DNA from 2 places in the Microbacterium sp. NPDC055442 genome. Region 2 is predicted to be linked to the other one. Evidence: predicted binding sites of a transcription regulator. Region 2 holds the regulator's gene; the other holds the start of a gene.
The links. The regulator HrcA, encoded in region 2, represses chaperone genes, less so after heat shock. The targets are predictions, from matches to a motif close to TTNGCACTCGNNNNNNNCGAGTGCNAA.

Region 1 (15,780 bases), on a different contig from region 2:
TCCGCCCACGAACAGCTCGAGGTGCAGCGGCGTGTACTTGAGGATCATCTCGGCCAGCAGCAGCAACAGGCCGATGCCGGTGATGACCGAGCAGATCTCGTAGAACTTCAGGGCTCCGCGGATCGCCGGGAAACTGGCGAGTTTGGGGGGGCGGGGCATGGCGTCCAGTTTACCCGGGCTGCGCAGGGCTTCTTTCCCCCTCGGATGCCGCATCCTCGAGGTCTTCGAGCTCCTTCTGCCACGCGTCCTTCGCGAGGCGATACCAGAGGTAGAACGCGAAGCCGGCGAAGATGGCCCACTCGGCGGCGTAGAAGATGTTCAGCCAGTTGACCGGCGAGCGCTCGGTCGGCGGCGGCGAATCGATGTCGACCAGACCCGCGGGGGCATCGGGTGAGGCGATGTACGCGCGGTAGACGTCGAGCCCCTCGGTGTCGTGCCAGCGACTCAGCAGCGCCGGCGTGGCCATGCGGGTCATCGTGAACGGGTCGGCTTGGCTGCGCGAAGAGGCGGGCCCCTCGTCGGAGATGAGACGCCCCTGGACGCTCACCGTCGCGCCGACGGCGGCATCGGCGTCGAGTTGTGCGGCCACCGTCTGCGCCTGCTCGAGTGTGGGCGCCCAGCCCACGGCGACAGCGATCGAGGTCGGCTCGAGGATGCCGGCGATGCGCAGCTGGCCGGTCACCCAGAAGCCTTCTTCGCCGCCGTTGAAGCGCGATGCGACGATCAGGAAGTCCCCGGGGACCCACGTGCCCTCGACCTCGACGCGCTGTCCGACGAGCGGCTCGGGAACGTACTCCCCCGGTCCGGCGACGTCGGCGAGCGGTCGCTGCACTTCGGTCGCACCCGGCGGCGGCGGATCGGTGTCGATCGCGTTGGAGAGCTGCCACTGACCGAGCCAGGCGAAGACGCCGGCCACGACGAGGCACAGCAGCAGCATGCCGATCCACTGCGGCCGCAGCATGACCTCACGCAGCGTCGGAGGAAAGACCTCCGGAATGTCCGACTCCAGCCCCGCCCCGGCCCCTGAGCCCACACCGGTCCCTGAGCTCGCCGAAGGGTCGCTCCCCGCGCTCGTACCCTCGGCCCCTGACCCGACCCCGGTCCCTGAGCTCGCCGAAGGGTCGGTCCCTGAGCTCGCCGAAGGGTCGCTCCCCGCCGGACTCATCATCCGCCCGTGTAGGGCGCGACGACGACCTCGACGCGCTGGAACTCCTTCAAGTCGGAGTACCCCGTCGTCGCCATCGACTTGCGCAGCGCGCCGATGAGGTTGGCGGTGCCGTCGGCGACGGGAGCGGGCCCGTAGAGGACCTCTTCGAGGCTCGCGACCTGGTCGACCCGCACGCGGCGACCGCGCGGGAGCTTCGAGTGGTGCGCCTCGGGGCCCCAGTGGTAGCCGCGCCCCGGTGCATCCGTCGCGCGCGCGAGCGCGACACCGAGCATGACGGCGTCGGCGCCCATCGCGAGCGCCTTGACGATGTCGCCGGACGTGCCGACCCCACCGTCGGCGATGACGTGCACGTAGCGCCCGCCCGACTCGTCGAGGTAGTCGCGGCGAGCGCCGGCCACATCAGCCACGGCCGTCGCCATGGGCGCGTGCAGTCCGAGCGTCGCGCGCGTCGTCGAGGCCGCTCCGCCGCCGAAGCCGACGAGCACACCCGCGGCGCCCGTGCGCATGAGGTGCAGGGCAGCGGTGTAGGTGGCCGCACCGCCGACGATGACGGGCACGTCGAGGTCGTAGATGAACTTCTTCAGGTTGAGCGGTTCGTCGACGCTCGAGACGTGTTCGGCAGAGACGGTCGTGCCGCGGATGACGAAGAGGTCGACGCCGGCCGCGACGACGGTCTCATAGAGATCCTGCGTGCGCTGCGGCGTGAGGGAGCCGGCCACGGTGACGCCGGCCTCGCGGATCTCGGCGAGGCGATCGCGCACCAGCTCGGGCTTGATGGGCTCGTCGTAGAGCTCTTGCATGCGCCGCGTCGCGGCGGCCTTCTCGAGCCCCGCGATCTCGGCGAGCAGCGGCTCCGGGTCGTCGTAGCGCGTCCACAGGCCCTCGAGGTCGAGCACGCCGAGTCCGCCGAGCTGACCGAGCATGATCGCCGTCTGCGGACTGACGACCGAATCCATCGGCGCCCCCAGCACGGGGATGTCGAAGCTGAAGGCGTCGATCGTCCACGCCGTCGAGACGTCTTCGGGGTTGCGCGTGCGACGCGAAGGGACGACCGCGATGTCGTCGAACGAATACGCGCGGCGCGCGCGCTTGGCCCGACCGAGTTCGATGTCCATGCTCACGCCCCCAGCCTACCCGCCGGGATCGACACTGCCGCGGGCGTTCAGGCTGCCGAGTAGCGGCCCGAGCTCTCGGCCCGCGCGCGCGCCTTCGCGGCCTCTTCTTCGCGGTTCTTCGGCGGCGCCGACGTCACGAGCTCGTCGAGCAGGTGCTGCGTCGCATGCTCGATCGCGTGCACGGCCCGATCGAAGGCGTCCTGATTGGCCCGCGACGGCTTCGTCGTCCCGGCGATCTTGCGCACGTACTGGAGCGCCGCTGCGTGCACTTCGTCTTCGCTCGCGGCCGGCTCGAAATTGTGGAGAGTGTGGATGCTGCGGCACATGCCGCCGACGATACGCCGGGGCGCGGCATCCGTCACCCCCTCATCTGCCGCGCAGCACCCTGGTCAGGGGAGCATCCAGCAGGAACAGCAGGAAGGCGATCGAGCCGATGAGGGGAGAGGCGACGGCGACCGCTGCGCCGAGCACGAGGGCGCTCAGCGCACCGCGGCCGTAGGCGCGGGCCTCGCCGTCGGTCAGGTCGGGCAGCATGACATCGCGGTGACGCACCGCCCAGACCCACTGGAGCCAGCCGAACAGGATCGCGAGGAAGAACGTCACCGGCATCGCGATGCGCGCCGGGAGGTAGCCCGAGTACTCGGTCGTGAGGTTGGTCGCGAACGGCACGAGCACGATGAACAGCAGTCGCGCGTTGTTGAGCCAGACGAGCATCCCGTCGACACGCGCGATGTGCTCGAACTGCCGCACGTGCGTCATCCACAGCAGGCAGAGCAGCACGAAGCTGAGGGCGAAGTTGAGGAACAGCTCGCCCATGCCGCCCAGCGCCGCCCACATCTCGGCGTCGGAGCCGACGGTCCCCAGGGAGTGCGTCGTGAGATCCAGCACGAGCAGGGTTGCCGCGATCGCGAAGACGCCGTCGGTGAACGCCTCGAGACGCGTCGTGGACTGCGTGGCCGCCGGGTGCCGCCGCTGCCGGATCATGCGCTCAGGGTAGCGCCACGCACCCGCGCGCGTCAGCGCTCACGTCATGCGTCTGCGTGTGAGACCACGGCGGGGGCGTCCTGCGTCTGCGTGCCCGGCGCGAGCGCCGTCCTGCGTCTGCCCCGGGACCCGGGCGCCGTCCTGTGTCTACCCGGAGACCCCGGCGCGACCGCCGTTGCCCGTCTGCCCCCGGGACCGCGCGAGCGCACTTGCCCCGAGACCGGGCGCGAGCGCCGTCCTGCGTCTGCCCCCGGCGCGAACGCCGTCCTGCGCGTCTATCCCGAGACCCCGGCGCGACCGCCGTTGCCCCGAGACCCGGCGCGAGCGCCGTCCTCCGTCTGCCCCCGGCGCGGGGGCGCCCTGCCCCGAGACCCTGGCGCGAGCGCTCTTGCCCCGAGACCCCGGCCCGAGGTTCGGAGTCTCGCGCCGACTTCGGACCGCTGCGCACCCGGCATCCGAGGTCGGCGCTCATCTCCGAATCCGGCGCTGATCTCCGAAGTCCGCAAGGCGGAGTGTCACGCCGCGAGGTGAAGACCAGCCGCGACAGCGCGCCGGATCGTTCGCTCGACGAGCCGCCGATCGTGGACCACCTGTGCGTAGCTGAATCGAAGCACGGTGTACCCGCGCAGGCGCAGTTCCGCATCGTGGGCGATGTCGCTGGTGCGTTGGGCCGACGATGAGTGGTGAGCGTAGCCGTCGACCTGCACCACCAGGCGATCACCGACAAGCAGGTCGACCCGATGCCCAGCGATCAAGATCTGCTGACGCACCTCAAGGCCCCAACTGCGCAAGGACATGGCGAGGAGGGTCTCGAGACCGGAATCGGACAGCCCGGTCACGCTCTGGGCGCATTCGGATGCCGCGCGCGACGGCCATCGAATCTGTCGAAGCCCTTCGGCCGACAACCCTTCGACTCGGATCGCCGATTCCCACAGCACGAGCGCCTGGTCGCGGGGCAAGCAGGTCGCGATGTGCGCGAGTGCGTCTTCGGGTGACTCGCACAGACTTCGGGATGCCACGGGGGCAATGGACTTCGTCCAGTGGAGGACCCCGTTCCACTTCTTGCCGAGGCGCACCGGTCCGGCTTTCGGAGCCAATCGCAGGTGCACCCGCTCGTCGATGCCTACTGGGAGCCACCACTTCTGCCTGCGCGCGAAGGATACGCACGCGAGGCGGCCGCCGGCGCGTGCCGCCGTGAGAAGGTCGGGCGGCGCGGAACTCAGAGCCAGCCACGCCCGGCGGATCACGGTGACGCCGTCGCTCCGCATCTCGGCACGCAACGCCGCGACCGAATACCCGGCGCGCAGTATGTCTTCGCGGTGGACGATCCCGCCCTGCTGAGCGATCCAGTCAGTGAGCTGCATCGCGTCAGCGTCGCAGCATCCCGATCATGCGCGCAGAGGCGCGCGCCCATCTGTGTGCAACCGGTGCGGCTCGCAACTTGGGGAGGGTCCGCACGCCAACCTCGGCATGCGCGCGAATCTCGGAGATGCGCGCGAACCTCGGAGATGCGCGCCAACCTAGGAGATGCGCACGAACCTCGGACCCCTGTGGGTAAAAGCTCCGAAGTACGCGCCGCCCTCCGCGCTTCGCGGTACCCAACGCCGTCTGGGGAGGGTCAGGCGGCACGCCAACCTCGGAGATGCGCGCCAACCTAGGAGATGCGCACGAACCTCGGACCCCTGTGGCGAAAGGCTCCGAAGTACGCGCCGCCCTCCGAACCTCGCGCAGCGGCGTCCGTCGCGAGACGAACGCCGCCGAGTCACTTCTTGTAGTTGGGCGCCTCTACGACGATCTGCACGTCGTGCGGGTGGGACTCCTTGAGTCCCGCCGCCGTGATCCGGACGAACTTGCCCTTGGACTTGAGCTCATCGATCGTGCGTGCGCCGACGTAGAACATCGACTGACGCAGGCCTCCGATGAGCTGGTACGCGACGGCCGACACCGGTCCGCGGTAGGCGACCTGTCCCTCGATGCCCTCGGGGATGAGCTTGTCGTCGCTGGGGACGTCGGCCTGGAAGTACCGGTCCTTCGAGTACGAGGTCTTCTTGCCGCGCGTCTGCAGCGCTCCGAGCGAACCCATGCCGCGATAGAGCTTGAACTGCTTGCCGCCCTGGAAGACGATCTCGCCGGGCGACTCGTCGGTGCCCGCGAGGAGCGAGCCGAGCATGACCGTGTCGGCGCCGGCGACGAGGGCCTTCGCGATGTCGCCGGAGTACTGCAACCCACCGTCGGCGATGACCGGCACGCCCGCCTCGCGCGCCGCGAGGAACGCCTCGTAGATGGCGGTCACCTGCGGCACGCCGACGCCCGCGACGACGCGTGTCGTGCAGATCGACCCCGGCCCGACGCCCACCTTCACCGCGTCCACGCCCGCGTCGATGAGCGCCTGCGCGCCCTCGCGCGTCGCGACGTTGCCGCCGATGACGTCGACGTGATCGAAGGATGCGTCCGCCTTGAGCCGCTTGACGATGTCGATGACGCCGGCCGACTGGCCGTTGGCGGTGTCGACGACGAGCACGTCGACACCCGCGTCACGCAGCGCCTCGGCGCGCTGCCACGCGTCGCCGAAGAAGCCGATCGCCGCTCCGACGCGCAGTCGCCCGTGCTCGTCCTTCGTGGCGAGCGGGTACTTCTCGCTCTTGTCGAAGTCCTTGATCGTGATGAGGCCCGCGAGCTTGCCGTCGTCGTCGATGAGCGGCAGCTTCTCGACGCGGTGATGCGCGAAGAGGGCGATGACGTCGTTCGCACCGATGCCGACTTTGCCCGTCACGAGCCCTTCACGGGTCATGACGTCCTTCACGAGCGTCGTCTGACGTTCGAAGCCCGAGACGAACCGCATGTCGCGGTTGGTGATGATGCCGAGCAGGCGTCCTTCGTCATCGATGACGGGCAGCCCCGAGATGCGGTACTGCGCGCACAGCGCGTCGACCTCTTCGATGGTCGCGTCGGCGGTCGTCGTGATCGGGTCGGTGATCATGCCCGATTCGCTGCGCTTGACCCGGTCGACCATCGAGGCCTGCTCGTCGATGGACATGTTGCGATGGATGATGCCGAGCCCGCCCTCGCGCGCGATCGCGATCGCCATCCGTGACTCGGTCACGGTGTCCATGGCACTGGAGAGCAGCGGTGTCGCGACGGTGATGCGGCGGGTCACCCGCGAAGACGTGTCGGCTTCGCTGGGGATGACGTCGGTGTGACCGGGCAGCAGCAGGACGTCGTCGTAGGTCAGTCCGACGAAGCCGAAGGGGTCGTTGTGCTCCATGGGGTCTCCTGCGCGGTGCAGGTCCTGCACGGCGCGTGTTGCTCGGGGGTGAACGGCGACGGCCGGTGCACACGCGGAACCTGCCGTACCGAGTCTAAGTCTCGGGCTCGCGGGTTTGTTCCGCGCAGTGCGGCACTTGAGCAACCCTCCCGTGTTCCGATTCGATCACGTCCAAAAATGCGTTGTGTACGAATCGCCGACGACGCAATAAGGTCGAACCGTCGTTCATCACGGCCGATTGCGACCCGAGCCTTCGGTGTCCGTGGTGCCGTACGGGAGGTTCTGTGGGTTCTACGACTGTGGCCGCGACAAGATCGCGGCGATGGCTATTGGCAGTTATCGCGGCGACGTTCGCCGCCATGCTGCTCGTTTTCAACACGCCGCAAGGCGCCTGGGCTGATACGGGTGATCCACCCGAGGAGCAAGAGGTAACCGACTACTACTTCGGTGGAATCATCACGTTCGAAGGCGAACCGGTTCCCGATGTGACCATGACGATCGAAGGAAACGGGTTCGACGCCGAAACCGTGACCGACGCCGAAGGCAAGTGGCGTCTCTACGTTCCAGAGAAGGAATCGTACGTTCTCACGGTCGACGAGTCCTCGCTGCCCGACGGTGTCATCGTCGACCCGGCGCAGCTGGGCGAGGGCATCGCTCTGAAGGACGGATCTTCGGGTTCGTTCGACGTGGAATTCGGACTCACGGGGTCGAAGATCATCAACCTCTTCCTCGGTGAGGGTGAGCGGGTCACGACATCCTTCCTGGATCAGTTCGTCGAGCGCGTCATCAACGGACTGAACTTCGGTCTGCTGCTCGCACTCGCGGCGATCGGTGTGTCGCTCATCTTCGGAACGACAGGGCTGACGAACTTCGCGCACGCCGAACTGGTCACCTTCGGTGCCGTCATCGCGGTCGCGCTGGGCGTCGGATTCCAGATCCCGATGTGGCTGACGATCCCCATCACGATCATCGTGGGCGGGTTGTTCGGCTACGCCTTGGATGCGGGGCTGTGGAAACCGCTGCGCCGAAAAGGGATCGGGCTCGTACCGCTGATGATCGTCAGCATCGGCCTGTCGCTCGCGGTGCGCTACGTCTACCAGTTCTTCATGGGCGGGTCGACGTCGCAGCTGCCGGGCGCAGGATCGGCGAAGATCCAGATCCTCGGCCCGATCGCGCTGTCGCCCGTCGCCATGATGTCGATGGGGATCAGCATCGTCGTGCTCGTGCTGGTGGCCTTCTGGCTGCTGCGCACCCGCGTCGGCAAGGCCACGCGCGCCATTTCGGACAACCCCGGCCTGGCCGCGGCATCCGGAATCAACGTCGACCGCGTCATCCGGATCGTCTGGATCCTGTCGGCGGCCCTCGCGGCCCTCGGCGGAATCCTCTGGGGCTACTTCCGCCCCGGCGTGCGGTGGGACATGGGCGTGCACATCCTGCTGCTCATCTTCGCCGCCGTGACACTCGGCGGGCTGGGAACGGCGTTCGGCGCGCTCATCGGTGCGATCATCGTCGGTCTGCTCGTGGAGGTCTCGACCCTCTGGCTGCCGTCCGACCTGAAGTATGTGGGTGCGCTCGTCGTGCTCATCTTGATTCTGCTGGTCAGGCCACAGGGCATCCTGGGCCGTAAAGAGAGACTCGGATAGGAGGCGACCATGGACTGGGGAGGAATTCTCAATAACACCGCGGGTTGGCTGTTCAGCCCGACGACGATCGCCTACGCACTCGCTGCGACGGGCCTCGCTGTTCACTTCGGCTATGCCGGCCTGCTGAACTTCGGTATGGCGGGCTTCATGGCGATCGGCGCGTACAGCTACGCGATCTCGATCCTGACGTTCGGACTCCCGTGGTGGGTCGGCATCCTGATCGGAATGGTGGCGGCGACCGTGTTCGCCTTCATCCTGGGTATCCCGACGCTGCGACTGCGAGCCGACTATCTCGCCATCGTGACGATCGCGGCAGCCGAGATCGTACGACTGCTGTTCACGACGACGGCGTTCGACGCGGTCACCAACTCGGCCGACGGCCTCGGCGGATACCACGCGGGCTTCCGCGCGGCGAACCCGTTCCCGCCCGGGACGTACGGCTTCGGACCGTGGACCTACACGGCTGACGCCTTGTGGGTGCGCGTGTTCGGCGTCATCCTGCTGGCGATCGCGGTCTTCATCGTGTGGGCCGTCATGCGCAGCCCGTGGGGACGCGTCCTCAAGGGCATCCGTGAAGACGAAGACGCCGTGCGCTCGCTCGGCAAGAACGTCTTCGCCTACAAGATGCAGGCACTCGTGCTCGGTGGCATCTTCGGTGCTCTCGGCGGCGTGGTCTTCGCGCTTCCGTCGGCGGTCGTTCCTGCCACCTACACGACGAGCCTGACGTTCTTCATCTGGACGATCCTGCTGCTCGGCGGCGCAGCGACGGTCTTCGGACCGGCTCTGGGCGCCGTCATCTTCTGGGTGATCATGGCGTTCCTCGATGGGGTCCTTCCGGCGCTCGCGTCGATCGGGATCCTGCCGATCTCGCCGATCCAGGCCGGCACACTGCGCTTCGTCCTCGTGGGCATCGCGCTGATGCTGCTCGTTATATTCCGCCCGCAGGGCATCCTCGGCAACAAGAGGGAGCTGACCTTTGTCAAATAACATCACTCCCGAGGGCGGTGTCGCCCCCACAACGGGCAACATCCGTCGCCCCAAGGCGACCGGGCTCGCGAAGGGCGAGGCCGTTCCCGGCGTCGCCAAAACCGACCCGATCCTCGTCATCGACAACGTGACCCGCCGCTTCGGCGGTCTCACGGCCGTCGACGTGCAGCACCTGGAGGTTCCGCGCAACGCCATCACGGCGCTCATCGGCCCCAACGGTGCCGGCAAGACGACGCTGTTCAACCTGCTGTGCGGGTTCGACAAGCCCAACTCGGGCTCGTGGAGCTTCGACGGGACTCAGCTGGCCGGTGTGCCGTCCTTCAAGGTCGCGCGCATGGGTCAGGTGCGAACCTTCCAGCTCACCAAGGCGCTCTCGCTGCTGACGGTGCTCGAGAACATGAAGCTCGGCGCCTCGAAGCAGAAGGGCGAGCGCTTCTGGACGAGCATGATCCCGGCGATCTGGCGCAAGCAGGAGACCGAGATCGAAGAGAAGGCGCGCGGTCTGCTCAAGCGCTTCAAGCTCGACGCGAAGTCCTCGGACTACGCGGCGTCGCTGTCAGGCGGTCAGCGCAAGCTGCTCGAAATGGCACGGGCGCTCATGAACGACCCGACGCTCGTCATGCTCGACGAGCCGATGGCCGGTGTGAACCCCGCGCTGACCGAGTCGCTGCTCGAGCACATCCTCGACCTGAAGGAGCTCGGAATGACCGTGCTCTTCGTCGAGCACGACATGCACATGGTGCGGCACATCGCCGACTGGGTCGTCGTCATGGCCGAAGGCCGTGTCGTGGCCGAGGGGCCGCCGGACACCGTGATGCAGGATCAGGCGGTCATCGACGCGTACCTCGGCGCCCACCAGGATGTCGACCTCGGCATCGTGACCGGACGCATCGAAGGTGAGCTGAACACCTCCGCGATCGAGATGCTCGAGGACATCGAGCAGGCCGAGGCCGAGTCGATCGCCGAAGCCGAGGAGGAGAACAAGTGACCAAGGTGACGACGGCCGGAGCCCCCGCGGGCGAGGCCGCCAAGAGCGACCGCATCGTCGTGGAGGTCAAGGATCTCGACGCGGGCTACCTCCCCGGCATCAACATCATCAACGGTGCCAACCTGATCGCCCGCAAGGGTGAGCTGATCGGCATCATCGGACCCAACGGCGCCGGAAAGTCGACGCTGCTGAAGTCGATCTTCGGCATGGTCAAGGTTCGGGCCGGCGAGATCATGGTCAACGGCGAGAGCATCGTCGGGCTCAACTCCGACAAGCTCGTGTCGCGCGGTGTGGGCTTCGTGCCGCAGACGAACAACGTGTTCCCCTCGCTGTCCATCGAGGAGAACCTGCAGATGGGGCTCTACCAGAACCCCAAGGCGTATGCCGAGCGGCTCGAGTTCGTGACCGGGATCTTCGCGGAGCTGGGCAAGCGCCTCAAGCAGCGCGCGGGCTCGCTCTCGGGCGGTGAGCGCCAGATGGTGGCGATGTCGCGCGCACTCATGATGGACCCCGCCGTGCTGCTGCTCGACGAGCCGTCGGCCGGTCTGTCGCCCGTGCGCCAGGATGACGCGTTCATCCGCGTCTCGGACATCAACAAGGCGGGTGTCACGACGATCATGGTCGAGCAGAACGCCCGTCGGTGCCTGCAGATCTGCGACCGCGGCTACGTCCTGGACCAGGGCCGCGACGCGTATCACGGCACGGGCCGCGAGCTGCTGAACGACCCGAAGGTCATCGGCCTGTACCTGGGTTCGCTCGGGCAGGACTGATTCCTCGGTAAACAGAGAAGGGTGGATGCTGCGGCATCCGCCCTTCTCTGTTTCTGTGTGCGCCCACATCGTCCGGTCCGCGTCCCGTCGTTCGGTGCGGGGCCTCCCCCGAACGGCCCCCGGTGAGCGCAGAGGGTGGCCCGCGGCCGGCGTAGCCCCGCAGCCCGCCGCACGCCCCGCTGGCCGCGCTCTCCGCCGCAAGTCCCGCGTGCCCGCGAGTCCGCTGGCCCCGGCGTCCCGCAGCCCCGGCGTCCCGCTCCCCCGCAAGCCCGCAGCCCCGCCGCAAGCCCGCAGCCCCGGCGTCCCGCACCCGAGGCACCGACGCCGCTCTGGCTACCCGGCCTGTCCCCCGCGCTGCGCACCCGCCGAGGGCGCCCGGTGAGCACGGGACACCGCGCGCCCGAGGCCGCGCACAACACCAGAAGGGCCCCGGTTCCGTGAGGAACCGGGGCCCTGAGTGGCTGAAGAGCTCAGCGCATCAATCAGTTGATGCGGGTGTGCTCGTTGCCCTCCTGGTACTCGAAGACACCGATCGACGCCTCGGTCGGGTCGCCGGCCTCGTCGAACGCGACGCCACCGGAGTAGCCGTCGTAGTCGGCGACGCCACCCGCGAGGATGATGTCGGCGCAAGCGGCGAAGGTGTCGCACTTCTCGCCGTCGCCAGAGCCGCCCGAGACTTCCTGCAGCTTCGCAGCGATCTCACCGGCATCCGTCGAGTTCGCGGCGAGAGCAGCGAGCGCGAGGAGCACGACGGCGTCGTAGGACTCACCGGCGTAGTTGAAGTCGACGAGCTCTTCGCCCGACTGCTCCTGCCACTGCGCGATGAGGCGGTCCTGGAAGTCGTCCGACAGCACCGGGCCGGGCTGCGTGCCCTTGGAGCCGGTGATGTCCACGGGCATGTCCGCACCCCACTGCGAGGTGTTGCCGTCGACGAAGTAGAACTTCGAGCCGTCGAAGCCGCTGTTGACGAACGACGGAGCGATCGTCGCGGTCTCCTCGAAGCCGATGACCGAGATGGCCTCCGGGTTCTGCGCGAGGATCGACGAGACCTGTGCCGAGAAGTTCGTGTCGCCGGCGTTGTAGGACTCGGATGCCACGACCTGGCCACCCGTCGCCTCGAACGTCTCGGTCAGCGCGGCCTCTAGGCCCGTGCCGTACGCGTCGTTGAGGTAGATGATGCCGAGCGTCGATGCGCCATCTTCGGCGATCAGGTTGCCCAGCACCTCACCCTGCAGCAGGTCGCTGGGGGCGGTGCGGAAGTACAGGCCGTTGTCGTCCCACGTCGTGAAGTCCGGCGACGTGTTGGCGGGCGAGAACGTGATGACGCCGGCGCCGACTGCCTGGTCGAGGAAGAGCTTCGTGACGCCCGATGCCGCAGCACCGATGAGCGCCTGGACGCCATTGCCCAGGAGGCGCGGGACGGTGGTCTCGTAAGCCTTGTTGTCGGGGTCGCCCGAGTCGCCGTACTCGACATCGACAGTGATGCCCTTGGCTGCGTCGTTGATCTCCTTGACGGCGAGGCCGACGCCGGCCTCTTCCGGCGGGCCGAGGAACGCGAGTGCACCGGTCTGGGGCAGCACGGTTCCGATGCTGAGCGTGAGGTCACGCTCTTCCGACGTGGGGGGTGCTTCGGTGCCTTCGCCACCCGTTCCTCCGCCGGCACAGCCGGCGAGAACGAGTGCACTGGCACCGGCGAGCGCGATCCCGCCGAGAATGGCGGACTTGCGCGAGCGGGTGAAGACGCTCATGTTTCTCCTTGTTGTGGGTGACACGGGCTCGGCTCGGGTGCCGTCCCAGTGCTCATAACCTAACGGCGCGAGCGGCTTCGCAATGTTGCCATTCGTTAACGATCTATAACGGAGACGATTTCGGATGCCGCAACCCCCGGAATTCCGCGGGTTTCGCCCCGCGTGGCGGGGGCGCTGCGCGGGTCAGCGCACGCGCTGTCGCCGCGAACGACGCACGTGCAGGACCGAATCCGCCATGAGCACGGCCAGCGCGACCCACACGAGTCCGAACCCGATCCAGCGCTCGACGGGCATGGGCTCGCCGAGGATCCACGCCCCCGAGATGAACTGCAGGAAGGGGGTGACGAACTGCAGCAGGCCGATCACCGTGAGAGAGGTGCGGCGCGTGCCGGCGGCGAAGAGCAGCAGCGGCACAGCGGTGACGATCCCCGCGAGGCTCAGCAGCACGGTGTGCCAGGCGCCGTTCGCGCCGTAGGTGAGGCCCGTCGTCATCGCGACCACGATCAGGATGACCGTGGCGATCGGCATGAGCCAGAGGGTTTCGAGCGTCAGTCCGCTGACGGCGTCGACCGACGGGCCGACCTTCTTCTTCACGAGGCCGTAGAGGCTGAAGGATGCCGCGAGCGTCAGCGCGATCCACGGCACGGAGCCGTACGCCACGACGATGACGATGACCGCTGCCGCCGCGATGCCGATCGCGACCCACTGCGTGACGCGCAGCTTCTCTCGCAGCACGAGCACGCCGAGCAGGACGGTGGCGATCGGGTTGATGAAGTAGCCGAGGCTCGTCTCGATGACGTGGCCCGACAGGGCGCCGATGATGAAGACCTGCCAGTTGACGTAGATGAACACGGCAGCCAGCGCCGTGAGCCCGAGCACCTTGGGCTGCCGGAAGAGCCGCGCGAGCCGCCCCCACGTGCGGGTCACCGACAGCAGCAGCACGCAGAAGACCAGCGACAGCACGATGCGCCAGGCGACGATCTCCCAGGGCCCGGTCGGAACGAGCAAGACGAAGTACAGCGGCAGGAAGCCCCACCACAGGTACGCCGCGAAGCCGTAGATCCCGCCGAGCAGGCGTTCCCGCTCGGCCGCGCTGCGTCCGACGGGAATCGGCACGCCGCCCGTCACGACGGCGGCTTCGCCGAGGTCGCCACCCGTCGTGTCAGCGGGCTCGGCGGCGGGCACGTCTCGGGTCACCAGTCCACCCTAGGGCCGGACGAACACCGCGACGGTCGGGGTGTGAGCGACGTGTGCAGCTGTGCCCCGCGGCACCTCGAACATGACGAAGGACTCGGATGCCGCAGCATCCGAGTCCTTCGTATCGCCTGTGTGAGGCGGGGTTCTCAGCGAACGACGACCGCGAGGACGTCGCGTGCCGACAGGACGAGCAGCTCGTCCGCGCCGAACTTGACCTCGGTGCCGCCGTACTTGCTGTAGATCACACGGTCGCCGACAGCGACGTCGAGCGGAATACGGTTGCCGTTGTCGTCGATACGACCGGGGCCGACCGCCACGACCTCGCCCTCCTGGGGCTTCTCCTTGGCGGTGTCAGGGATGACCAGACCGCTGGACGTGGTCTGCTCGGCCTCGACCTGCTTGATGACGATGCGGTCCTCGAGCGGCTTGATGGAAACCGACACGGTCTACCTCTTCTTTCCTTGAGACTGAAGACTCGTTAGCACCCGCACAGTGAGAGTGCTAACGCAAGTCTAGGCAAAGCGCTGGCACTCGCGCAACGTGAGTGCCAGCTCGGTGTCTCAGCCTAGGCTGGCGGAGTGGACACGGCCGAGCTCACCGCGCTGCTCACCCCGGAGGGGATGCGCCTGCTCGACGAGCTTCCCGCCACGCATTCGACCGAGGACGTCGCCCGCACCGTCACGCGTCTGCGCCGTGCCGGGCACTCCCCCGACCTCGTCTCGGCGGTCGTGTCGCAGGCGCGTCTGCGCGACCGGGCGCGCGCCAAGTTCGGCGATCTCGCCGAGCGCATGCTGTTCACGCGAGCGGGGCTCGAGCAGGCGACGCGCCTGCCCGTCGCGGTGCGCCACGCCGCGCGCTTTCGCGATGCGGGCCTGACGAGCGTCGCCGACCTCGGCTGCGGAATCGGCGGCGACGCGCTCGGTCTCGCGGGCCTGGGGCTGCGGGTCTCGGCCGTCGACGCCGACGAGATCACCGCCGCGATCGCGGCATACAACCTCGCACCGTTCGGCGACGACGTCACGGTCGCGCACGGCACGGCCGAGGCGTTCGATCTCAGGGCGACGGATGCCGCGTGGCTCGACCCCGCGCGCCGCACGGCGGGCCGCACCGAGACGACCCGCACGCGCCCCGCCGACTGGTCGCCGTCCCTGGACTGGGTGTTCGATCTGGCCGAGCGCATGCCCGTCGGGGTCAAGCTCGGACCGGGGCTCGACCGCGACCTGATCCCGGAGGCGGTCGAGGCGCAGTGGGTCAGCGCCGACGGCTCGACGATCGAGCTCGTGCTGTGGTCGGGCGCGCTCGCGCGTCCTGGCATCCGGCGCGCGGCGCTGGTGATGCGCGGGGAATCCGTGCACGAGCTCACCGCCGACGCCGATGCGGCCGACGAGCCCGCACGGCCGCTCGGCGCCTGGCTGCACGAGCCCGACGGCGCCGTCATCCGGGCGCGGCTGATCGGCGACGTCGCCCGGTCGCTCGAGGCGGGCATGGTCGATGAGCACATCGCCTATCTCACGTCGGACTCTGCGCTCACCTCGCCGTTCGTCGCGACCTTCCGCGTGCGCGAAGTCCTTCCCGCCGATCCGAAGAAGCTCGGCGCTGCGCTGCGCGAACGCGGCATCGGGCGTCTGGAGATCAAGAAGCGCGGCGTCGACGTCGATCCCGCCGCGCTGCGCCGGTCGCTCAAGCTGCGCGGCGACGCCGAGGCGACGCTGTTCCTCACGCGCATCGGCTCCAAGCGCGTCGCCGTCCTCGCCGACCGGGTCTGACGCCGACCGCGCTCCCTTACCGCGAGACTGCAACGGGCGGCCGAGACTGCGGGGTTCACCCGCAGTCTCGGCCCGCCGTTGCAGTCTCGGCGTCTTCGTCGGCGACGCGAGGCGACGGCGACGAGCGGCGACGACGACGGCGACCGCGC
Region 2 (15,780 bases):
CCGCTCGTCGTACTCGGTGTACGCGTCGACGATGCGCCCCACCAGCGTGTGGCGCACGACGTCGGCGCTGGTCAGCTGCGCGAAGTGGATGTCGTCGATGTCCCCCAGGACGCGCGTGACGAGGCGAAGCCCCGACGCGCCCTCGGGCAGGTCGATCTGGGTGATGTCGCCCGTGACGACCATGCGGGTTCCGAACCCCAGGCGCGTGAGGAACATCTTCATCTGCTCGGGAGTCGTGTTCTGCGCTTCGTCGAGGACGACGAACGAGTCGTTCAGGGTTCTGCCTCGCATGTAGGCGAGCGGCGCGACCTCGATCGTGCCGCTGGCCATGAGCTTGGGCACGAGCTCGGGATCCATCATTTCGTTGAGCGCGTCGTACAGCGGTCGCAGGTAGGGGTCGATCTTGTCGGTGAGCGTTCCGGGCAGGAAGCCGAGACGCTCCCCCGCTTCGATCGCCGGACGGCTCAGGATGATGCGGCTGACCTCTTTGCGCTGGAGCGCCTGGACGGCCTTGGCCATCGCGAGGTAGGTCTTTCCCGTACCGGCAGGGCCGATGCCGAACACGATCGTGTTCTCGTCCATCGCGTCGACATACGCCTTCTGCCCGAGCGTCTTGGGCCTGATGACCTTGCCGCGCGACGAGAGGATCGCTTCGCCGAGCACTTCGGACGGACGGGGTCCGCCCTCGGTGCGCAGGATGCGGCTCGACGACGAGACGTCAGCGGGTTCGAGACCTTGCCCTGCCCTGGTCATCTCGATCAGCTCGTCGACGAGCGCGCGCGCGGCCGTGACGACGTCGGGTGCTCCCGTGAGCGTGATCTCGTTCCCGCGCACGAGCACGTCGACGTCGGGGTGTTCGGCCTCGACGACGCGCAGGAGGCGGTCCTGCGGGCCGAGCAGCTGCACCATCGCGACGCCGTCGACGTACACGCGTTCGACGGTCGCGCCGTCGGGGATGTCGTCAACCACCGAGGCTCTTCTCTGACAGGCCGCCGCCGAGGACGTGCGCGTGCACGTGGAAGACCGTCTGTCCCGCATTCGGACCCGTGTTGAAGATGAGCCGGAAGTCGCCGTCGGCGTGCTCGGCGGCGAGGGAGTTGGCGAGACCGACGAGCTCGGCGAGCAGCTCGGGATCGCCCGCGGCGAGCTCGACGACGTTGCGGTACTCCTCGGTCTTTGGGATCACGAGAAGGTGCACCGGGGCCTGCGGCGCGATGTCACGGATCGCGAAGGCATTCTCGGTCTCGGCGATGATCTCGGAGGGGATCTCGCCGCGGAGGATCCGCGCGAAGATCGACGATTCGCTCATTCGGACAGTCTAAGCGGCACGCGTCACCAGCGGCCGAGGGCCGCACTCACGGCGGCGAGAGCCGCGGGGCCTGCCGTCGAGGTTCGCAGCACGGTGTTGCCGAGCCGCACGGCGCGCGCACCGGCCTCGCGCAGCGCGTCGAGCTCGTCGGGGGCGATACCGCCCTCCGGGCCCACGACGAGCAGCACGTCCGCACCGCCGTGCCACGGCTCGCCCGATGCATCCGCTCCCGTCGGCGGGCCGAGGATCTCGGTGAGGCGGTCCGTTGCGGACGGCTCGAGCACGAGCATGACGGATGCCGCGGCGCGGCCGGCAAGCTGCTTCGTGGTCGTGAGCGGCTCGATCTCGGGAACCCACGCACGATGCGCCTGCTTCGCCGCTTCGCGCACGATCGTGGCCCAGCGTGCGCGCCCCTTCTCGGCCTTTGCCTCCGCCCACCGGGACACGCTGCGCGCAGCCTGCCACGGCACGATGGCGTCGACGCCCAGCTCGGTCGCGGCCTGCACGGCGAGCTCGTCGCGGCCCCCCTTCGCGAGGGCCTGCACGAGCACGACGCGCGGCACGGGCGGCGGCATGTCGCGGCGCGCGTCCACGCGCATGACCACTTCGCGCGGCGTCACCGAGACGCACTCGCCGGTGAGCCACGCCCCGCGACCGTCGCCGACCGTGACCTCTTCGCCGACGCGCACGCGTCGCACGGTCGCGGCATGGTGGGCTTCCGCGCCGGTCAGGGCGACCTCGTCACCCGCCTGCGCGTCGGTGGCCTCGTCGAGCAGAAAGTGCAGCGGCATCCGTCATCCGTTCCGGAAACGGTCCCGCAGCTTCGAGAAGAGGCCCTGGTGGAACTCGGTGAGCTTGGGACCGGGCGCCTTCGTGCGCTTCGCGAAGTCCTCGATGAGCGCGCGCTCCTTGCCGTCCAGGCGCGTGGGGGTGACGACGTGCACGCCCACCCGCAGGTCACCGCGCTGCGTGCTGCGCAGCGGCGTGATCCCGCGGCCCTTGATCGTCAGCACATCGCCGGCCTGCACGCCCGGTCGGATCTCGAGCTCGACCGGACCGTCGAGCGACTCGATCGTCGTCGTGGTGCCGAGGATCGCGTCGGGCATCGACACGTCGAGCGTCGCGAGCAGATCGTCGCCGTCCCGGCTGAAGACGGCGTGCGGCGTGACGTTCACCTCGACGTACAGATCGCCGTTCGGGCCGCCGGCCGGTCCGACCTCGCCGGAACCGGGCAGCTGCAGGCGCAGTCCCGTCTCGACACCCGCCGGGATGTCGAGAGACACCGTCCGACGAGAGCGCACGCGACCCTGGCCCTGACACGTCGCGCAGGGGTAGGGAATCGTCGTGCCGTAGCCCTGGCACACGTTGCACGGCTGCATCGTGACGACGTTGCCGAGCAGACTCCGCACCTGTCGCTCCACGTTGCCCCTGCCATGGCAGATGTCGCAGGTGACGGGCGATGTCCCGGGCTGGCAGCACGAGCCCTCGCACGTCTCGCACAGGACGGCGGTGTCCACTTCGATGTCGCGGTGGACGCCGAAGACGACATCCTGCAGGTCGAGCGTGACGCGCACGAGCGCGTCTTGACCGCGCTCCCGCCGGGAACGCGGTCGTCCGCTGCGGCCGCCGCCCGCCGCGCCGAAGAACGTCTCGAAGATGTCGCCGAACCCGCCGAAGCCGCCGGCGCCGCCGAGCGGGGAATCGCCGCCCATGTCGTAGCGCGCCCGCTGATCCGCATCGCTCAGCACGTCATAGGCGTGCGTCACCTCTTTGAAGCGCTCCGACGCGTCGTCCCCCGGATTGACATCGGGGTGCAGTTCGCGAGCGAGGCGTCGGTACGCCTTCTTGATCTCGTCGGGGGTCGCGTCGCGTCCGACGCCGAGGACCTCGTAGTGGTCAGCCACTGTCGCCTTCCGTCCGCGGATTCGCCGCGGGGTCGTGTCATGCCGTCACCGCGTCAGCGGGCGGCTTCGTCTTCTTCGAGCAGCCGCGTGAGGTAGCGGGCGACCGCCCGCACCGCGGCGAGGTTGTTGGAGTAGTCCATACGCGTCGGGCCGAGCAGCCCCACGCGCGCGCGCGAACCCGTCGCGTCGTAGTCGCTTGCGAGCACCGAGGCCTCGGTGAGGCCGAAGGCCTCGTTCTCGCGCCCGATGCTCGCCGCGAGGCCGTGCTCGTCGGCGACCATCTCGCTCATGAGGGTGAGCAGCGTCACCTGCTCTTCGATGGCCTGCAGCAGCGGATAGATGCTGCCGCGGAAGTCCGCCTCACGACGGGCGAGATTGGCCGAACCGGCCATCACGAGCCGATCCTGCCGGAACTCTTCGAGTTCTTCCGCGACGGTGCGGGCGATCGCACTGATCGCCACGTCGCGCGACGAGGTGCTCGCCGCGCGCACGGCGGCGTCATCGGCGATGCGCTGCAGCCCGTCGCGGACAGGACGCCCCACGACGAGGGTCGCGATCTCGGCGCGGATGCCGCCGAGCTCGGCCTCGTCGTAGTCGTCGCCCACGAACGCCAGACGCTGCGAGACGCGGCCGGTGTCGGTCACCACGACGACGAGCATGCGCCCGCCGCCGATCTGCACGAGCTCGACGTGCGTGAGCTTGGCTCGCGCGAACGACGGGTACTGCACGATCGCGACCTGGCCGGTCAGCTTCGTCAGCGCCCGCACCGTGCGGGAGAGCACGTCGTCGAGGTCGCCCGAGCCGTCGAGGAACGACGAGATCGCCGAGCGCTGCGCCGTGCTGAGCGGACGCAGCTCGGCGAGGTGGTCGACGAAGACGCGGTATCCCTTGTCGGTCGGCACACGGCCCGATGACGTGTGCGGAGCGGCGATGAGCTCTTCGTCTTCGAGCTGGGCCATGTCGTTGCGGATCGTCGCGGCCGACACGCCGAAGGCGTGCCGCTCGACGATCGACTTGCTGCCGACGGGCTCGTGGGTGTCGACGTAGTCCTGCACGATCGCCCGCAGCACCTGCAGACCTCGTTCGCTGACCACGGGCGGCTCCTTCGAAATATCGTTGCTGGCACTCACCGCAAGAGAGTGCCAATTCTAGCGGATGCCCGCACGACAGTCCGTCATGAGGTGAGGGCTCGCACGACCGCGTCGGCGAGAAGGCGACCGCGCAGGGTGAGCACGATCCGCCCCGCGATCGCGGCGGCACCCTCGACGAGTCCGTCGGCGATGAGACCGGCCACGGCGCCGCGCGTCGCAGGCGGAAGCTCGGCCACCGGCATCCCCTCTCGGATGCGCGTGCGCAGCAGCACGCTCTCGAGCGCCCGGGCGGTGGCATCCGGTGTCTCGCGCCCGGCGGCGGGTGACTGACCCGACGCGAGCCGCTGCGCGTAGGCGGCGGGGTGCTTGACGTTCCAGAAGCGCGTCCCGGCGATGTGGCTGTGCGCTCCGGGACCGAAGCCCCACCAGTCGGTGCCCGTCCAGTAGGCGAGGTTGTGGCGCGACCGGTCGGCGACCGTGCGCGACCAGTTCGAGATCTCGTACCAGCCGAACCCGGCGTCGGCGAGCACGCGGTCCGCGAGCTCGTACATGTCGGCCTGCAGGTCGTCGTCGGGTGCCGGCACCTCGCCGCGCCGGATCTGCCGCGCGAGCTTCGTGCCGTCTTCGATGATGAGGGCATACGCCGAGACGTGGTCGGGCTCGAGGGCCGTCACCGCATCGAGCGAGCGCTGCCAGTCTTCGAGCGACTCCCCCGGTGCACCGTAGATGACATCGAGGCTCACCCCGAGTCCCGCGCGACGAGCCGCCGTCACGGCCGTCGCGACGTTGCGCGGTTCGTGCGTGCGATCCAGGGCCGCGAGCACGTGCGGCACGGCGGACTGCATGCCGATCGACAGACGCGTGACACCGGATGCCGCCAGATCGGCGGCCACCGCATCGGTGACGGTGTCGGGGTTGGCCTCGACGGTGACCTCGACGTCGTGCGCGAGGCCGAAGCCGTCGCGCACGCCGGACAGCATGCGTCCGAGGTCGCCGGGCGGCAGCAGCGTCGGTGTGCCCCCGCCGAAGAAGACCGTGGCGGCGGGACGGATGTCGCCCCGCTCGGCGAGCACTTCGCGGGCCAGGGCCACTTCGCGCAGCAGGGTGTCGGCGTATTCGTCCTGTCGCGTGCCGCGCAGCTCGGTCGCCGTGTAGGTGTTGAAGTCGCAGTATCCGCAGCGCACGATGCAGAACGGCACATGCAGGTAGACCCCGAACGGGGTGACCGGATCGACCAGTACGCCGTCGGGAAGACGCCCGTCTGGCGGAGCAGGGTCGCCGAGCGGAAGTGCAGCGCCCATCGTCAGGCGGGCGTCGTGTACAGCGGCGAGATGGCACGCAGGTAGCGCGTGAACAGCTCGCGGCGGCGACGTCGAGTCAGGCCGGGCAGCAGGCGGTAGAGCAGCGCTGCGGGCGCGTCGAACGCGCGAACCGTGAACCAGACCTCGTCGTTGTCGCGCCAGTCGAGCATGAACGACTCCTCGCCGCTCACGACCGATCCGCCGACCGTGCCCAGCGCGAAGCCGATGCGGCGCGGCTCCTCGACGACGAAGATGACACGCAGCTCGGCATCGCCGTTCAGGCCCCCGGCACGCCCGTGCAGTCGCACGGTCGTGCCGCTGGAGACGTACGGCGTGCCGTCGGCGTCGAAGCGCTGCTCGGCATCGGTGCGGCTCGGCGCGACCGGGTTGCCGTCGGCGTCGAATCCGACGCCCGAGTACATCGGTCCGGCTGCCGGGCGCACGTCGGTCAGCGCGAAACCCGCGCCGCGCTGGGCGCCCCACGAGAGCAGCGCTTCGCCGGCGCTGCGAAAGCGCTCCTCACCGCTGCCGATCCGCCAGGACTCCTCGGCGGGGATGCTGCGCTCGGGCGGGTAGCCCATGAGGTCGGCGGCCTGCGTCGCCCCGACGGCGGCGTAGTCGACGGTTCCGTCTCGGAAGGTTCCGCGGCGCATGCAGGCCTCCTACTTCGAGCTCTTGCCGTCGGTGTCGCCGGAGAGCGCGGCGATGAACGCCTCCTGCGGGACTTCGACGCGGCCCACCATCTTCATGCGCTTCTTGCCTTCCTTCTGCTTCTCGAGCAGTTTGCGCTTGCGGCTGATATCACCGCCGTAGCACTTCGCCAGCACGTCCTTGCGGATCGCGCGGATGTTCTCACGCGCGATGATGCGTGCGCCGATGGCAGCCTGGATCGGCACTTCGAACTGCTGACGCGGGATCAGCTTGCGCAGCCGCTCCGTCATGAGCGTGCCGTACGCGTACGCCTTGTCGCGGTGCACGATCGAGCTGAACGCATCGACCTTCTCGCCCTGCAGCAGGATGTCGACTTTGACCAGATCGGCCGTCTGCGAGCCGGTCGGCTCGTAGTCGAGGCTCGCGTAGCCCTGCGTGCGGCTCTTGAGGTGGTCGAAGAAGTCGAAGACGATCTCGCCGAGCGGCATGTCGTAGCGCAGCTCGACGCGATCCTCGCTCAGGTAGTCCATGCCCAGGAGCGTGCCGCGGCGGCCCTGGCAGAGTTCCATCACGGTGCCGACGTAGTCCTTGGGCAGCAAAATGCCGACCTTGACGACGGGCTCGGTGACCTCGGCGACGCGTCCGTCGGGGTATTCGCTCGGGTTGGTGACGGTCACCGTCTCGCCGGTGTCGGTCGTGACCTCGTAGGTCACCGACGGCGCGGTCGTGATGAGGTCGAGGCCGAACTCGCGCGACAGCCGCTCGGTGATGATCTCGAGGTGCAGCAGTCCCAGGAAGCCGCAGCGGAAGCCGAAGCCCAGCGCGACCGAGGTCTCGGGCTCGTACTGCAGCGACGCGTCCGAGAGCTTGAGCTTGTCGAGCGCTTCGCGCAACTCGGCGTAGTCGCTGCCGTCGATCGGGTAGACGCCCGAGAAGACCATGGGCTTCGGGTCGGTGTAGCCCGGCAGCGCCTCGGCGGCGGGCTTGCGCAGGTTGGTGATCGTGTCGCCGACCTTGGACTGGCGCACGTCCTTCACACCCGTGATGAGGTAGCCGACCTCACCGACGCCGAGTCCCCTCGAGGGCACGGGCTCGGGGCTCGACACGCCGATCTCGAGCAGCTCGTGGGTCGCCCTCGTCGACATCATCTGGATGCGCTCGCGGGGCTCGAGCTTTCCGTCGACCATGCGGACGTAGGTCACGACGCCGCGGTAGGAGTCGTAGACCGAGTCGAAGATCATGGCGCGTGCCGGCGCGTCGGCGTCACCGCGCGGAGGCGGGATCTGCTCGACGATGCGGTCCAGCAGCGATTCGACGCCCAAGCCCGTCTTTCCGCTGACGCGCAGGACGTCTTCGGGGTCGCCGCCGATGAGGCCGGCGAGCTCGGCCGCGAACTTCTCGGGGTCGGCGGCGGGCAGGTCGATCTTGTTGAGGACGGGGATGATGTGCAGGTCGTTCTCGAGCGCGAGATAGAGGTTCGCGAGGGTCTGCGCCTCGATCCCCTGCGCGGCGTCGACGAGAAGGACAGCGCCTTCGCACGCCGCGAGACTGCGCGACACCTCGTAGGTGAAGTCGACGTGCCCGGGGGTGTCGATCATGTTGAGCGCGTACGTCGCGTCCGGTCCCTGCGCCTGTTGGAGCGCCCACGGCATGCGCACGGCCTGCGACTTGATCGTGATGCCGCGTTCGCGCTCGATGTCCATCCGGTCGAGGTACTGAGCGCGCATGTCACGGTCGGCGACGACGCCCGTGATCTGCAGCATCCGGTCGGCGAGGGTCGACTTGCCGTGGTCGATGTGAGCGATGATGCAGAAGTTCCGGATCATCTCGGGCGGAGTCGCGGACGGCTCGAGAGGCTTCAGGGCGCGCGGTGACATATCCTGTCGATCCTACCCGGCGGGCGCGGGGTTAGCCTTGTGGCCATGGCGGTCCAGGTCGTGTTCGTACACGGCATCCGCACGTCCGCCACGATGTGGCGTGCTCAGGTCGCCCATCTCGAAGAGCGCGGTCACGCCGCGACGGCGGTCGACCTGCCCGGTCACGGTGCGCGACGGACGGAGATCTTCGACCTCGACGAGGCCTTCGCCACGATCGACGCGGCCGTGACGGATGCCGCGACCCGGGGTCCCGTGCTGCTCGTGGGGCACTCGATGGGCGGCCTGCTGTCGACGGCCTACGTGGGCGCGGAGCAGCGCCCTGCGGTCGCGGGCTTCATCGCGGCATCCTGCACGGCGCTTCCGCGGGGTGTGGGACTCACCGCCTACCGGTTCCTCGCGCGGCGCTTCGATGCGCTGCCCGATCGCGGGATGTGGCTCAGCAATCGCTGGCTGGCCTCGACGCTTCCAGTCGAGACGCGTGCCGACTTCGGCGCCGGCGGCTACGCCTTCGATGCTCAGGACGTCGCGCTGCGCAGTCTGTCGGTGCTGGATCTGCTCGCCGCTCTCTCGCGCATCGACATGCCGCTGTGGTTCGTGAACGGTCAGTACGACCAGCTGCGGGTCAACGAACGGCTCTTCACGAGGATCGCCCCGCACGCCGAGCTCGTCGTCGTGCCGCGCACGTCGCACCTCGTGACGGCCATGCGCCCGCGCGTCTTCAACGCCGTGCTCGATCTCGCGATCGCGACACTCGACGTGCGGGATCAGGCAGTGCACGAGAACTGATAGAGTCGGTGATTGGCTTGCGTGTGGGTTCTGCCCTCACGACCGCCGACGCGACGGCCCTCTCCCGGCGCCCGGCACTTCCATCGAATTCACTCCGAACGAAAGACGTCGAACGTGGCGAACATCAAGTCGCAGATCAAGCGCAACAAGACCAACGAGAAGGCGCGCGAGCGCAACAAGACCGTCAAGAGCGAGCTGCGGACCGTCATCCGCAACACGCGCGATGCCGTCGCCACGGGCGACAAGGCCGCAGCCGAGACGGCGCTCAAGCAGGCGACGAAGAAGCTCGACAAGGCCGTCAGCAAGGGCGTCCTCCACGAGAACCAGGCCGCGAACCGCAAGTCGGCCATCGCGAAGCAGGTCGCCGCTCTCTGAGCCGCATGATCTACAGGCCCGTCCCTCCGGGGGCGGGCCTTTCGTGTTGCCGGGGATGCCGCGGGGCAGGGCGGGACCGCTGGTCAGGCGCCGAAGGGCGCGCGCGTGGCGATGACCGTGATGAGCCGCTCGAGGGCGAACACCGGGTCGCGCGAGCCGCCCTTGACCTCGAGATCGGCCCGCGCGGCCGCCTGGATCGCCATGCCCAGCGTCGTTTCGTTCCACCCCGTGAGGTCGCGGCGCGCGCGATCGACCTGCCAGTCCTTCAGGCCCAGGCGCGCCGCCATCGCCGACGACGACTCGCGGTGGCCCGCGACCCGCGCCATGGTGCGCAGCTTCGACGCGATGGCCGCGACGAGCGGCACGGGATCGGCGCCGGATGCGAGGGCGTGGCGCAGTGCGACGAGCGCGTCGCCGTAGCGGCCGGCGATCGCCGTGTCGGCGACGGCGAACGCCGAGGTCTCGACGCGACCGCCGTAATAGCGCTCGACGACCTGGTCCGTGATGTCGCCGGGCACATCGGAGATCAGCTGCTGGCAGGCGGCGGCGAGCTCGGTCACATCGTCGGCGAAGGCCGACACGAGGGTGCGCAGCGCGGTCGGAGCGATGCGCTTGCGTACGGCGGCGAACTCGCCGGCCGCGAAGTCGAACCGATCCGAGTCGCGCTTGATCGCGGGGCAGGCGATCTCGATGCCGCCGCCGGTGCCGGCGCGGATCGCGTCGAGCAGCTTCTTGCCGCGCACGCTCGCGCCGGTGTGCCGCAGCACGACCGTCGCACCATCCTGCGGGCCGGCGAGGTAGGCGATGGCTTCGGTCAGGAAGGCGTCGGAGCATTTCTCGACCCCCGACACCCGCACGAGACGCGGCTCGCCGAAGAGCGAGGGCGAGGTCATGCCCAGCAGCGAGCCGGACGTGTAGTCGTCGGCGCGGAGGTCGGACACCTCGAGGCTCGGATCCTCGGCCCGGAGGAACTCGCGGACCCCCGCGATGGCCCGCTCGGCGCACACCTCTTCGGGGCCCGAGACGAGCACGATCGGCGCGGGTTGCGGTGCGCGCCACGACACCTGCGGGATGACCGACTTCGATGCTCGACCCGACGACGCGGAGGATCGTCGGGGTGCGGCAGCCATGACTTCAGCCTACCGACCGGCACCGACAGGCTTCAGCCGCGCTCGCGCCAGATCCGCAGGGATCCCTCGCGCACGGACAGCGCGATCATGCCGTGCGTGTCGGTGCGCGCGATCGACCCGCCCAACACCGTGAGGGCGTCGAGGATCTCCCGCCGCGGATGGCCGTACCGGTTCTCTGCCCCGACGGTCACGAGTGCCACGGCGGGGTCGGCGCGGGCGTAGAGAGCGACGTGCTGGTCGGCGCTGCCGTGGTGCGCGACCTTGACGAGCGCGTACGGCGGATCGAGCTGTCCGGATGCCGCGAGGCCGGTCTGCGCCCCCGCGGAGAGGTCGCCCAGCAGCAGGGTCCGTGGCACGTCTCCCCCGCCGATGTCGAGCACGACGCTCGCATCGTTCCCGTGCGGGAACGCCGGGCTGTGCGCACGCGGCCACAGCACGCGCCATCGCGCCGCGCCGAGCATCCCCTGCATGCCCGCCGTCGCGAAGACGCTGTCGGCACCGTGCTGCGCCAGTCCGGCGAGAAGTCGCTCGTCGTCGGCGGTCGCGGGAGGCCCGTGCAGCACCGCGTCGACGCGTCCGCGCACGGCGGCGACACCGCCGACGTGGTCGAGATCGAAGTGCGTCAGCACGAGCAGATCGATGTGCGAGACGCCGACGCGGGCGAGACAGGCCTCGAGTCGTTCGGGTTCGGGGCCGGTGTCGATGAGCGCGATCGCGGCGCCCGACCGTACGAGCACCGCGTCGCCCTGGCCCACGTCGCACACCAGCACGCGCCAGTCCCCGGGCAGAGTCCAGCTGCCCGCGACGGTGCCCGCCGCGGCGTTTCCCGTCGCGACCCCGATCACGATCGCGACCAGTGCGCCGCATGCCGCCCCCACTGCCCGCCTGCGGCCTCTGCCCGGGCGCAGCCCGATGAGGATGCCCAGCGCCGCGCCCACCGCGCCGAGCAGAACGGCCCCTGCCGGCCCCTCGACCCACGGCAGAAGATCGCCCGGCAGCGCGGTCGCGGTGTGCGCGGTCGCCGCGACCCACGCCGCCGGCAGCCACGCGACAGCCGCCAGCCCCTGCTGCACCCACGGCAGGGGCGCGGCGAGGCACGCTGCGAGCCCGACGACGGTTCCCGCCGGCGCCGCGGGCGCCGCGAGCAGATTGGCGAGCACGCCGTACAGCGGCACGCTCGGCTCGATGAGCACGAGGAGAGGTCCGCACGCCAGCTGGGCCGCGAGCGGCACGGCGAGCATGAGCGCCAGTGCGCGCGGCAGTCGTCGCGCCAGCCCGTCAGCGAGTGGACGTGCGAAGACGAGCAGCGAGCCCGTCGCCGCCGCCGACAGTGCGAAGCCGAGCGAATGCGCGAGCCACGGATCGGCGATCAGCAGGACGGTGGCGGCGAGGCTCAGCACGCTGACGCCCACGCCGGTGCGCCCCAGGAGGAGCCCGACCATCGCGATCGCCGCCATCGTCGCGGCGCGCACGACGCTCGGCTCGGGCGTCACGAGGACCACGAAGCCCGCGAGTGCGCTCAGACCCGCGACGACGCGCGCCGAACGTCGCGCGCCGAGCGCGGCGGCCGCGAAGAAGGCGATCCCCACGACGAGTGCGCAGTTCGCCCCGGACACCGCCGTCAAGTGGGACAGCGCGGAACGCTTCATCGCGGCGTCGAGCTCGACGGACACGGCGGAGGTGTCCCCGACGGACAGCCCGGGAACGAGCCCTGCCCCCGGCTCGGGCAGTCCGGCGACGGCACGCACGAGCCCGTGCCGCAGACCCGCGGACACGGCGAGGATGCCCTGCGGCGGCGTGAGGACCGTCAGCCCCTGCCCGGCCCGCAGCTCGAGCACGGCACGCTCGCCCGCATCGCCGGGTCTCGCGGTTCCGCGGGCCGCCACGACGGCTCCCACATCGAGGTCGTCGCGGTCTCCTTCGATATCGCCGGGAGCGACGCGCACGACGATCTCGCCCGTCACGGAGTGCTCGACGGACCCGATGCGCACGGCGCTCGCCCGGGCATCGAAGGCGAGCGTGCCGTCGACGCGGCGCTCGACCTTGCCGATGACGTTCGCCCGCACCTCGATGAAGCGGCCGCCGTCGACGGCGAGTGTCGCGAGCTCGGCGCGCGCGCCGTGCGCGAGGGCGACATGGGATGCCGCGGCACCACCGGCTGCGAGCGCCACGACGAGCACGACCGCCACGCCTCGGAACGTGTCCCGCCGCCCCGCTCGTGGACGGACGGACAGCACGAGCACGAGGGTCAGCGCCGTCGCCCACAGACCGCCCGCGACCTCGGTCGCCCTGTCGGGGGCGGCGGTCGTGAAGGCCGCCGTCGCCCACGCGACACCGGCGGCGGGAAGCAGCCGCAGGCGCCGTCTGAGCCGACCGTCATCCGCCACGGCCTGACGCTAGTGACGCGCCTCGGGGCCACGGCGGCCACGCCGGTCATCCGTGCAGAAGTGCGGTGACTGCGCGGGTGGGGAGGAGCTGGAGTGTCAGGGGATCGCGTGCTCGTGGATCGTCGAGGTGAACGACTGCCCGTTGAGCTCGAGGTACACATGGCCCTCGGTCACCGAGAGGGTCGCGGTGTTGCGGCGTTCGATCGCCGGCGTGACCGAATCGATGAAGCCCGAATCGAAGCTGCGCACGGGAATCTCGGCCGATCGGTGGATGCGCTTGCCCGACCACGTCGCGATGACCTTCGCGGGATCGCGGTGCGTATATACGACGGTGCGGTCGGCGAGCTTGCTGCCGTGATGCAGTCGCGCCGCGTCGGGCGAGCCGACCTCGATCCATGCCGTCACGCGGTTCGTGAGGTCTCGCACGAGCACCGCCGGCTCGTCCGTCGCCGAGACGCCCTCGCTGAAGGAGATGCCCTCTTCATGCTCGAGGCAGAAGGCGAGCACGCGCGTCATCATGAAGGCGTCGGTCTCGGACGGATGCCGCGCGACACGGAGCATGAGGTCCTCGTAGACTCCGCGGTCGACGTCGGCGAGCTGCACATCGAACGTGTGGATCGTCGCACCGAGGGCCATGAATCCGAGCCTACGCGCTCAGACCGTCACCAGATCGCGCAGCGACTCGAGCATCTTGTCACCGATCCCGGCCACCGCGAGCAGGTCGTCGACACTCGTGAACCGCCCGTGCTGCTCGCGCCACTCGATGATGCGCTGCGCGATGGCCGGCCCGACGCGCGGCAGCGTCTCGAGCGTCGTCGCGTCGGCCACGTTGAGATTGACACGGCCGTCGGTCACCGGTGCGATGTCGGCAGATGCCGGTTCATCCCCTTCTTTCGGGACGACCACCTGTTCGCCGTCGCTGAGTGGACGCGCGAGATTGACGGCGTCGCGCGCCGCTCCGTCGACGAACCCACCCGCTGCCGCGATGGCGTCGACGACCCGGGCGCCGGGGTGCAGCACGTAGAGCCCGGGTGCGACGACGGCCCCCGAAACGTGCGCGTAGAGGTCGGGGGCCCGCTCCCGGGGTGCATCCGTCACCTCATCGAACGCGACGGACTCGACCGGCGCGACGGCACCGCGCACGATGCCGATCCCGACGGTCACGGCGAGCGTCGCGATGACGAGGACGACGGCGGCGCCCACGCCGAGCCGGCGGCGTGTCGCGGGCGGATCCTCGGCCGTGGTCACGCCGCCACGCTAGGGCGGGCGAGGCCGCTCGTGACGACGGGCATTCCGATCCGTGCGCTGCCGCGGGCCGTACCCGCCTGGGGAGGAGCCGGTCAGCGCGTGCTGAAGCTCACGACCTTCGGTGCGCGCACGATCGCGCGCACGATCTCGCGATCGCCGAGCGAGCGCAGCACCCGCTCGTCTCCGCGGGCGAGCGCCTCGAGGTCGTCGCCGGAGATACGCGCGGGCACGTCGAGCGTCGCGCGCACCTTGCCGTCGATCTGCACGATGGCGGTGACGGACTCCTCGACGAGCAGGGCCGGGTCGGCCTGACGCCACGGCACGACGCCGACGAACGAATCGTTGCCGAGCATCTCCCACATCTCTTCGGCCGTGTGCGGCGCGAACAGGTCGAGGATCATGGCCGTCGCCTCGGCGGCCTCCCGCACAGCGGGGTCGGCGGCGCCGGCGCCCGAATCGATCGTCTTGCGCGTCGCGTTGACGAGCTCCATGAGCCGCGCGACGACGACGTTGAACTTCGTCTGCTCGATGAGCCCCGGCGCATCCGACAGCAGCCGGTGGGTGACGCGGCGAAGCGCCGCGTCGCCGTCGGCCCACACGGCATCCGGTGCGCTCGTGACGTCGTGCGCGACGCGCCACGCGCGCGCCAGGAACTTCGCCGCTCCCGTCGTCGAGACGTCGTCCCAGTCCTTGTCGTCTTCGACGGGTCCCGCGAAGGCGAGTGCGACGCGCAAGGCATCGGCGCCGTGCGCCTCGAGCTCGTCCGAGAACAGCACGAGGTTGCCCTTGCTCTTGGACATCTTCGCGCCGCCCAGGATCACCATGCCCTGGTTGATGAGCGACGAGAACGGCTCGGTGAAGTCGACATAGCCGAAGTCGAAGAGCACCTTCGTGATGAACCGGGCGTACAGCAGGTGCAGGATCGCATGCTCGACGCCGCCGATGTAGAAGTCCACCGGTGCCCAGCGGTCCGCCTGGTCGCGCGAGAACGCCTGATCGGGGTCGCCGGGGTTGAGGAAGCGCAGGAAGTACCACGAGCTGTCGACGAACGTGTCCATCGTGTCCGGGTCGCGCAGCGCCGGCTCGCCCGTCACGGGGTCGACGGTCTGCATCCACTCGGTCGCGCCGCCGAGGGGCGACGTCCCCTTCGGGGACAGGTCCAGGCCGTGCGCGTCGGGCAGGACGAGCGGCAGCTGGTCGGCGGGAACCGGCTCGATGCGACCGTCGGCCGTGTGGACCATCGGGATCGGGGTGCCCCAGAAGCGCTGACGCGAGATGAGCCAGTCACGAAGACGGTAGGACTTCGTGGCCCGGCCGAGCCCCTTCGCCTCGAGTTCTTCCGTGACGCGCGCGATGGCGTTGCGCTTGGACATGCCGTCGAGCGAGCCGGAGTTGATGAGGCGGCCCTCACCCGTCAGGGCGACCCCGGTCTGCGCCGGATCCTCGAGGGATGCCGCATCCGTGCCGGGATCGATCGGGACACCCTCGTCATCGAGCTCGATGACCGGGATCGACCCCGTGACGGGGGCCGTCGTGTCGACGACGACGCGCACCGGCAGGTCGAAGGCGCGGGCGAAATCGAGATCGCGCTGGTCGTGCGCGGGCACGGCCATGACCGCGCCGTGACCGTAATCGGCCAGGACGTAGTCCGCGGCCCAGATCGGCAGTCGCTCGCCGTTGATGGGGTTGATCGCGTGGCGCCCGAGGAAGACGCCGGTCTT

Region 1: a site for HrcA is predicted at 14,390-14,416, ahead of groES (co-chaperone GroES). Genes of this name have one in related genera too.

What each region holds. Positions count from the first base shown of each region.
Region 1 covers NZ_JBSHLF010000005.1:266,456-282,235, reverse strand. The annotation lists gene ACWIBS_RS13375 (DUF3817 domain-containing protein) at 1-159, opposite strand, end outside; gene ACWIBS_RS13370 (SURF1 family protein) at 170-1,168, opposite strand; gene ACWIBS_RS13365 (GuaB3 family IMP dehydrogenase-related protein) at 1,165-2,283, opposite strand; gene ACWIBS_RS13360 (DUF2277 domain-containing protein) at 2,331-2,609, opposite strand; gene ACWIBS_RS13355 (TMEM175 family protein) at 2,650-3,267, opposite strand; gene ACWIBS_RS13350 (endonuclease domain-containing protein) at 3,783-4,631, opposite strand; gene guaB (IMP dehydrogenase) at 5,030-6,532, opposite strand; gene ACWIBS_RS13340 (branched-chain amino acid ABC transporter permease) at 6,892-8,175, shown strand; gene ACWIBS_RS13335 (branched-chain amino acid ABC transporter permease) at 8,185-9,162, shown strand; gene ACWIBS_RS13330 (ABC transporter ATP-binding protein) at 9,152-10,150, shown strand; gene ACWIBS_RS13325 (ABC transporter ATP-binding protein) at 10,156-10,920, shown strand; gene ACWIBS_RS13320 (ABC transporter substrate-binding protein) at 11,403-12,668, opposite strand; gene rarD (EamA family transporter RarD) at 12,852-13,796, opposite strand; gene groES (co-chaperone GroES) at 14,012-14,308, opposite strand; gene ACWIBS_RS13305 (class I SAM-dependent methyltransferase) at 14,444-15,631, shown strand.
Region 2 covers NZ_JBSHLF010000002.1:419,365-435,144, forward strand. The annotation lists gene ACWIBS_RS06445 (PhoH family protein) at 1-909, opposite strand, end outside; gene ACWIBS_RS06450 (histidine triad nucleotide-binding protein) at 962-1,309, opposite strand; gene ACWIBS_RS06455 (16S rRNA (uracil(1498)-N(3))-methyltransferase) at 1,333-2,100, opposite strand; gene dnaJ (molecular chaperone DnaJ) at 2,104-3,213, opposite strand; gene hrcA (heat-inducible transcriptional repressor HrcA) at 3,267-4,307, opposite strand; gene hemW (radical SAM family heme chaperone HemW) at 4,388-5,605, opposite strand; gene ACWIBS_RS06475 (DUF1990 family protein) at 5,608-6,258, opposite strand; gene lepA (translation elongation factor 4) at 6,268-8,133, opposite strand; gene ACWIBS_RS06485 (alpha/beta hydrolase) at 8,179-8,919, shown strand; gene rpsT (30S ribosomal protein S20) at 9,034-9,294, shown strand; gene holA (DNA polymerase III subunit delta) at 9,378-10,424, opposite strand; gene ACWIBS_RS06500 (ComEC/Rec2 family competence protein) at 10,457-12,811, opposite strand; gene ACWIBS_RS06505 (YaeQ family protein) at 12,908-13,447, opposite strand; gene ACWIBS_RS06510 (helix-hairpin-helix domain-containing protein) at 13,466-14,059, opposite strand; gene leuS (leucine--tRNA ligase) at 14,152-15,780, opposite strand, start outside.